Regions from separate parts of the Lysinibacillus sp. GW823-FHT02G10 genome, predicted to be linked through region 2. Evidence: riboswitches for the same ligand, from Rfam matches in the RefSeq annotation. Region 2 holds a riboswitch; the other holds the start of a gene.
The links. Region 2 has a riboswitch for cyclic di-GMP ahead of AC1RFD_RS19565 (methyl-accepting chemotaxis protein). Riboswitches for the same ligand answer to the same signal wherever they lie in the genome.
Positions count from the first base shown of each region.

Region 1: it holds a riboswitch for cyclic di-GMP, as region 2 does, so the genes downstream of both, AC1RFD_RS09230 (amidase) here and AC1RFD_RS19565 (methyl-accepting chemotaxis protein) in region 2, are expected to answer to the same signal.

Region 1 is NZ_JBXAJI010000001.1:1,769,276-1,773,708, forward strand. Features, by position in the region: gene AC1RFD_RS09220 (saccharopine dehydrogenase family protein) at 1-838, shown strand, start outside; gene nspC (carboxynorspermidine decarboxylase) at 835-1,974, shown strand; gene AC1RFD_RS09230 (amidase) at 2,020-2,901, opposite strand; cyclic di-GMP riboswitch class I at 2,945-3,036, opposite strand; gene AC1RFD_RS09235 (chemotaxis protein CheW) at 3,173-3,661, opposite strand; gene AC1RFD_RS09240 (M20/M25/M40 family metallo-hydrolase) at 3,685-4,433, opposite strand, start outside.
Region 2 is NZ_JBXAJI010000008.1:60,583-65,015, reverse strand. Features, by position in the region: gene AC1RFD_RS19585 (MFS transporter) at 1-224, shown strand, start outside; gene AC1RFD_RS19580 (alpha/beta-type small acid-soluble spore protein) at 295-498, opposite strand; gene AC1RFD_RS19575 (YehS family protein) at 683-1,177, shown strand; gene AC1RFD_RS19570 (hypothetical protein) at 1,319-1,513, shown strand; cyclic di-GMP riboswitch class I at 1,716-1,801, shown strand; gene AC1RFD_RS19565 (methyl-accepting chemotaxis protein) at 1,907-3,658, shown strand; gene AC1RFD_RS19560 (SDR family NAD(P)-dependent oxidoreductase) at 3,648-4,400, shown strand; gene AC1RFD_RS19555 (sodium:solute symporter family protein) at 4,422-4,433, shown strand, end outside.

The DNA of each region.
Region 1 (4,433 bases), on a different contig from region 2:
TGGCTTAACTGCATTACTTGGAAGCGGTTTTGACCCAGGTGTAACAGGCGTTTTCACAGCTCATGCACAAAAACATGAATTTGATGAAATCCACTATATCGATATCGTGGATGCCAATGCGGGAGATCATGGATATCATTTCGCAACAAACTTCAACCCAGAAATTAACATTCGTGAAATTACAGCGAATGGTCGTTACTGGAAAGAAGGCGAGTGGATTGAAACTGCACCACTTGAGAAAAAAGAAGTGTATAACCTACCTGAAATCGGACCAAAAGATATTTACCTTCTATACCATGAAGAGCTTGAATCCCTTGCAAAAAATATCAAAGGTTTAAAACAAATCCGCTTCTGGATGACGTTCTCTGAAAAATACTTAACACACTTAAAAGTGTTAGAAAACGTAGGTATGACATCAATTGAGCCAATCGAATTCGAAGGGCAAATGATTCAACCAATCCACTTCCTTAAAGCGGTATTACCAGATCCAGCTTCACTTGGACCACGTACAAAAGGTAAAACAAACATCGGTTGTATCATTCGCGGTCTAAAAGATGGCAAAGAAAAAACGTACTATGTGTACAACGTATGTGACCACGAAGAGTGCTACAACGAGGTTGGTTCACAAGCGATTTCTTACACAACTGGCGTACCAGCTATGATCGGTGCAATGCTTGTGATGAACGGTGAATGGCGTAAACCAGGTGTATGGAATGTGGAAGATTTCAATCCAGATCCATTCATGGATGCACTAAATAAATGGGGTCTACCATGGCAAGAAAGCCATAACCCAGAATTATTAGACCTTGATTTAGATGCAAAGGAATTAAGCCGATGAAACCAATTGATTTTTCAAAAGTTCCATCCCCTTCTTATGTAGTGGATGAGCGATTATTAACAAAGAATCTTGAGCTTTTAAAATCAATTCAAGATCGAACAGGCTGCCGCATTTTATTAGCCCTTAAAGGCTTCTCTATGCATTCAACATTCCCACTAGTAGGGGAATATTTAGCGGGCATTACATCTAGCTCACTGCATGAGGCACGTCTTGGCTATGAAAAAATGGGCAAAGAAGTTCACGTTTATGCACCTGCTTATATTGAGCATGAAATGGACGAGCTTCTAGGCTATGTGGATCACATCGTATTTAACTCATTTAACCAATGGGCTCAGTTCAAGGATAAAGTTAAATCTGCTGGTAAAACAATTGAATGTGGTATTCGTGTGAATCCTGAATACTCTGAAATTGAAACAGCTCTTTATGATCCTTGTTACACAAACTCTCGCCTTGGTACAACATTGGCTAACTTTGATAAATCACAGCTTGATGGTATCGATGGCTTACACTTCCATGCGATGTGTGAACAAAATTCTGATACATTAGAGCGTATTATTGAAGTAGTTGAGGAAAAATTTGGTGATGTTTTACACCAAATGAAATGGTTAAACTTCGGTGGCGGTCACCATATTACACGTGATGATTATGATGTAGAAAAACTTGTGAACATCATTAATTATATTCAAGAAAAGTATAACCTGCTTGTTTATCTTGAGCCAGGTGAAGCAGTAGCCCTTAATACAGGCTATTTAGTAGCAACGGTGCTAGATATTCAAGAAAATGGAATGGATCTTGCTATTTTAGATACATCAGCAACATGTCACATGCCTGATGTACTTGAAATGCCTTACCGTCCAATGATTATTGGTTCTGGACAAGCAAATGAATTAGCACACACGTATCGCTTAGGTGGACTAACATGTCTAGCTGGTGATGTGATTGGCGATTATTCGTTTGAACAGCCATTAAAACCAGGTGATCGTCTTGTATTCACAGATATGGCTCATTATTCAATGGTGAAAAACCATATGTTTAACGGTGTCAACTTACCATCTATCGTTTCTTATAATGATGAAGAAGGTATTAAAGTCATTCGTGAATTTAAATTCGAGGACTACAGTGGTCGACTGTCCTAATACCAATAGAAAAGCCCTTCCAGTTTAACACTGGAAGGACTTTTTTTATGGACGCATGGTCATCCAATTCTCCACATAATGAATGGCTACTCCATGAAAAGCATCGTTATTTGAAAAATGTCGCTGAACAAGTATAAGCTGTTCATTCATAAAGGCTTCTCCATTATCATAAAAAGTAATATTTTCCCCTTCCTCTGAAGCGCCTGTTTCTACACCAATTACAATTGATTTATTCACAGTGGAAGCATACGCGATTTCATGTTCTACAATAGAGATAATATCTTTTGCAGCATCACGATAGGCCATGATCGTCACACTATCCGTATGCTCAATGACCCAATCAGCTAATAACCCTTTTCCAAATTGGTTATTATACTGAACTTCATCAAACCAAAATGGCATATCTACTTCTAAAGTAAGTTGTAACTGACTTGCTTTCTCACTTGCTTTCATTATTAGTGTTTGATAGGATTCTATCGTTTGTGCTTGATGTAAGCTCCATCCACTATTTAAATAAGGTTCTACATCAAGATGAACCCCAGAAAATTGCTCAGATTCAGTTGAATTCTCATTATATGTATGTAACCAATTAAACAATTCGTCTTGGCTTCGACTACCCTCAGCTGAAACCCAGCTTGCAGCACCATCCAATGCATAAATGCGAATACCTCTGTGAGAAGCGTTACTAATAAAATGCTTATAGTCATTGCTCGCTATGCCTTGATCGATTTGCAGATAAACTTTATTGACATCGTTATGTTCTAAAAATAATAATATTTTTTCTTGGTCATCAATGATGAGGGATGTATCCCACAGCCAAGTAGCCTTTTCCTGTATAGACATTGCATCAACCTTTCCACTTGATAAAGCTAATGAACTAATCATGATGACGATTAGTGCGGTCCATACTTTTAATTGTCTCTTCATACGAACTAACTCCATTCTACTCGCCACGGCTCCTAGAACAGAACCTGGCAACCTGACAATCTTGCACTGAAATTATAGTGTTTAGACTCATGGCTTTGCGTCCCTCCCTTTCGGTGAAGTTTGCCTTTTTCAGTTTTTTCTTAATCATTATCATACGCGGTTAGCAATTGTTTGTCTGTAGGTATAATGCATAATTGTCACATGTATGATCAGGTAAAAACGACAAAATACAGGTTAAATTTACTATTCAAACATAAAAAACGTAGAGTACTTAAGCCTCTACGTTTTTCTTTTCATTTTCAAGCATTTTGTGTAAATAATCGATAATTTCCCTAATGCCCTCTAATGAATTAACCAGTATTTTTGGATCAACATATGTTATCATTCGATTTTCAAGATTAGCTACCGCAGTAAAATAGCGTGTTTTACTATAATTGACTAGACCCAATTGCTGAAGTACTGATTCATCGAAATCAAGAATTTCACGTGCTTCTGTAACAAGTAATCCATAATTAACAACATCTGTATTCAACACAATGATACGAGCAGTTGCTGTATTCGATGAACGATTGTACAGTATGCGTTCAAAATCAAGAACAGGTACAAGCTCTCCGCGAATTCTTGTAAAGCCTAGAAGATAGTTAGGTAAATGAGGAATAGGTGTTACTTGCTCTAATTTTTCAATTGAAATCGCTTGCTCCACAGGCACAGCATACTCCTCTGTCCCACAAGCAAAAACGACTGCTTTGACACTTTCCATAGGGTCACATCCTTATTCGACTGTTAGTTTTTCGCCGATTCTTTGACGATTTCTACTAGTAAATCTGCTAATTTTTCAAGTTCTTCTACTGGTATTTTTTCATTTGTTGTATGGATATCCTCGTATCCAACAGATAAATTAACTGTAGGAATACCAAAGCCTGCGATGACGTTTGCATCTGAGCCTCCACCAGAAATGCCTAGTGTCGGTGTACGATCAATATTGCGTGCAGCAGCCATAGCTACCTGAACTACTTTATCCGATTCCGTTACACGGAAGCCTGGATACATTAGCTTCACTTCTACCTCTGCACGTGCGCCTAAAGAAGCAGCTACTTGTTCAAACGTATCTTGCATATGCTTTGTTTGCGCATCCAATTTAGCTTTGTCTATAGAGCGTGCTTCTGCAAGGATTGTCACTTCGTCACAAACAATATTCGTCGCTTGTCCACCTTCAAAACGCCCAATATTCGCTGTTGTTTCTTCATCTAAACGACCTAGTTTCATTTGAGCAATGCATTTTGATGCGACTGTTATGGCAGAAATGCCCTTTTCAGGAGCAACCCCTGCATGTGCCGTTTTTCCAATAATCTTTGTGAAAATTTTCGCTTGGAATGGTGCTGCTGTCACGATACCACCAACTTTGCCATCGCTATCAACCGCAAATCCATATTTTGCTTTAATGTTAGCTGGATCTAACTCTTTAGCGCCAACAAGGCCACTTTCTTCACCAGCCGTAATAATAAATTCAATATCGCCATGTGCAATATTTT
Region 2 (4,433 bases):
CATTAATTAGTAGCTTTTATCCAGTACAAATTCGCAGTACAGCAACAAACACCATTTTTAACTTTGGACGAGCTATAGGTGGGTTTTCACCAATCTTTGTAGGTTTTATTTTACAAAGCTACGATATGACTGTCGTGATGATTTACTTAGCAGCACTGTATTGTATTTCCTTTATCGTTATGCTAACGCTTAAGAGCTCAGGGAAGGAATTGCAAACAGCATAATTTTATAGAGCACGAAAGAACGAATTCCAATTATGTAAATGGGATTCGTTCTTTTCTTATTAGTATTTAATTATAATAAACCTTTTGAACGTTTTTCAGCGATTTCAACAAGACGTTTTGTAATCTCTCCTCCAACGGAACCATTTGCACGAGAAGATGCTTCTGGCCCAAGCTGAACGCCAAACTCTTGTGCAATTTCATATTTCATTTGATTGACAGCCTCATGTACTCCAGGTACTAGAAGTTTATTTGAACTGCGGTTATTGTTAGCCATTGTTCTCACCTCCTTGACCTTAGAATGGTTGCGATTAAATTTTTCATACATTTAAAAAGTAGGAAATGCACACGCTATTTGCTAACAACAACAACTTGTGGAAAGCTAGCAATAATCAGCAAACTCTCTGTTATAATTAAGCCTGGCTCTTTACTATATAAGGTTAATTAAAGGAGGAACATATATGACAAATAATGATATCTTAATTCGTTTACGCTATGCGTTCGATATAAAAAATGTAGATATGGTAGAAATTTTTAAACTTGGTGGCATGGGTTATTCAAAGGAAGAAGTATTAAATATGCTGATTAAGATTAATGATGAGGAAGAAGCGCCAGAGGAATACATCAAATGTAATAATAAAATGTTAGAGGCATTTTTAAATGGATTAATTACTTTTAAACGTGGGCCTCAGAAACCAAGAGAAGGACAGGCTGTTGGACCTTTACCTGTGTCAGGTAAAGAAAGTCCAAATAATATGCTGCTAAAGAAAGTAAAAATTGCTTTAGCTTTAACAACTGAGGAGATGCTTGAGATTTTATATGACGGCGGCATTAAAGTTACAAAAGGTGAATTAGGTGCTATTTTAAGAAATCCAAGTCATCGTAATTATAAAGAGTGTGGCGATTCATTCGTACGAAATTTTTTAAGGGGCCTAACATATAAATATAGAGCATAATGCACAATGGATATCAATCATAAAGTGCCATTTTTTTCTTTAAAACTCGTTGACAATTTGTGACGAAATTGTGTACAATAAAATTATCACAAAATGTTCACAAAAAAGATGAAAAATGTTCACAGACAAAGGGGTGCTTGTATGATTTATTTTGACATCTTATTAGTAGCTATTGCATGTATTACAATGCCTTTTATTGTTGCAGTTATGTTAGATATTTTTTATGCGGAACGAAAAAAAGTACGCTTTTCATTACGTCGTACTTCCGTATGGTATATCGCTATGTTTGCGTTATCCTTTATACCTTCCGTATTACTTGTCACACAAAACGTATAATTTATTCAAACACTTAGGGGTAAGTGAATTGAAAGTGGACAGCTACAACGCTAATTGAGGTTGTAGCTGTTTTATTTTGTTCAATAGATGAATCATAATTAAGTAATTTATATAATTATTAATGAAGGAACAGCTAGTATAAAATATGTATGTTTTAAGTAGAGAGCATTGACTACTTTTACCTACTGTGTTAATTTTGGTAGGGAAATATAGGCAAATTTACTGAAAAGTAAAGACGCAAAGCTACAGGTCTAAGGCAATAAATGCTATGGCGGCTGGGTTGCAAAAGAGTGCTAGTTGTATCATTCTCATTCTAGTTTTTGTTCTTTTATGCCTATTTCTTTTGAAATAGGCATTTTTTTGCAAGTAAAGTTCAAAGGAGGAAAAGGGGAAATGAAGTTGTTAAAAAACACATCATTAAAAAATAAGCTTTTACTAACAGTCTCTATCGTTGTATTACTGCTTATCGCTATTATTACGACGCAAAGTATTAGTGAATTGAATAATCGGATGAATGTGGATTTGGAGCAAGAATTAAAAAGTGTTGGTTTATTAACAGCTATGAACTTAGACAGTGATGAAGTAAAAGATTTGCTGTCCGAAAAAGGGGAAACAAACGCAAAGTTTACAAAGATCCAAAAGCAACTTGATATGATTCAGGACCAGCAAGGTATTATGAGCTGGAGTTATATTTGGGATGTCAAGGATGAGGGTGGCGTCAATCCAATTGGCTATACCTCTAATCTAAATGAAGTATATGAAGCCGGTGAAATTTTTACTGATTTAGCGGATGAACATGTAGAAACAGCAAAATTAGCTATTGAAAATAATAGTACAGAGGTAACTGATATATTCGAGGATCCTTTTGGTTCTTGGAGAACGGTTTTTAGTCCTATTAAAGATGATAATGGCCAACTGATTGCCCTATTAGGGATTGATTACTCCGCTGATTATATCAATACGATTATTAAAACAAGTGTGATTAAGCAAATTGTCATTGCCATTATCGGCATTTTAATTTTATTAGTTTTAGTTTACATAATTATAGATCGACTATTAAAGCCACTGAAAAAAGTAGTGAACGTTGCCAATCAAGTGGCAAATGGTGAATTAATAGATGTGGATTTAGAGACATCAAAGGATGAAATTGGTAAATTATCTGAATCCATTCGTACAATGGTGGCTAATTTGCAACATATTATTTTAAACATACGCAATACATCCAATCACGTTTCTTCAGCAGCCAATCAATTAACGGTACATGCTGGTGAAACTTATAACAGCTCAACAAATATTGCACTAGACATGAATCAAATTACACAAAATGCTGAGGCCTCGATGACCATGACAGAGGAAACAGCTGCTGCTATGGAAGAAACTGCAACAGGTATTCAGCAAATTGCTGATTCTGCAAATGTAGCTGCGGAATCCTCTATTTCAGCATCACAGGCTTCTGAACGAGGCAATGAAGTTGTACAACAAGTTATTGCTCAAATGGAGTTAATTAATGATTCTGTTGAACAAATAGGGACAACCATTAATGGACTACATGTTAATACTAAAAAAATAAGTGAAATTGTTAGCTTAATTACTGCTATAGCTGATCAAACAAATCTATTAGCTTTAAATGCTGCGATCGAAGCGGCACGAGCAGGTGAACACGGTAAAGGCTTTGCCGTTGTTGCGGATGAAGTGAGACGCTTAGCTGAACAATCCTCTCAATCAGCAACAGAAATTTACAATTTAATTAGTTCTATTCAGTCTGATTCAAACGCTTCTATCACAGTTATGGAGAGAGGCAAAGAGGATGTTAAGGTAGGGATGGCATTTACCAATGAAGTAGGCGAAATCTTTAAAGAAATTCTTACTTCCTCAGAAGAAGTAGCTAGCCAAATACGTGAAATTTCAGCAGCTTCACAACAAATTTCTGCATCCTCAGAAGAAGTGGCGGCATCTGTTAATAATATTAAACAATCTGCAGAGCAGTCAGCAGAGTTCTCTTCAAATGTCTCGAATTCTACACAAGAGCAATTATCTACCATGCAGGAAGTAAAGGATGCCTCTTCATCACTGGGCAAAACAGCAGAAGAGCTGCAAGGTCTAGTGGCAAAATTCAAATTGGAGAATGATCATAATGGACATTAATTTTACAGGAAAAAATGTTTTAATTACAGGCTCTAGTAAAGGAATCGGTAAAGCAATTGCTTTAGGCTTTGCGCAACATGGAGCCAATATTTTAATTAATTATATTGGGGATGAGCAAGAGGCAGAAGCTGTACGTGCAGAAGCAGAAAAGTTGGGTGTGAAAGCTTTAATATTCCACGCAGATGTTTCTAACTCTCAAGAAGTACAAGCGATGCATCAATTTATGGACGAGCATCTTGGGAATCTTGATATTCTTGTAAATAACGCTGGATTTGCACAGGGTTCCAGCATTACAGATTTAACGGATGAGCAGTGGGATCGTATGATTAAAGTTCATTTATATGGCTGTTTCTATAATTGCCGTGAAGCAGCAAAAAGAATGAAGGAACGTAATACAGGAAAAATCATCAATATTTCATCTGATATTGGTAGCTTGGGTTGTGAAGAATTCACGCATTATTCAGCTGCAAAGGGTGCTATTAATGCTTTTACAAAGGCTTTAGCAAGAGAATTAGCACCTTCTATACTTGTCAATGCAGTTGCTCCTAGTGGAACATTTACGGACATTCTACAAGAGTTTGGCGATAACTATGTGGAGGAAGAATCCGCAAAATATCCATTAAAACGTTTAGCACAACCAGAAGAAATTGCGAAAAGTGTATTATTTTTAGCCTCTAATCATGCTGACTTCTATACAGGTCAAATTTTAACGCCAAATGGTGGGGTCGTAATGAACGGTTAATGGAAAACGAAGGAGTAAATAATGTTAAATATT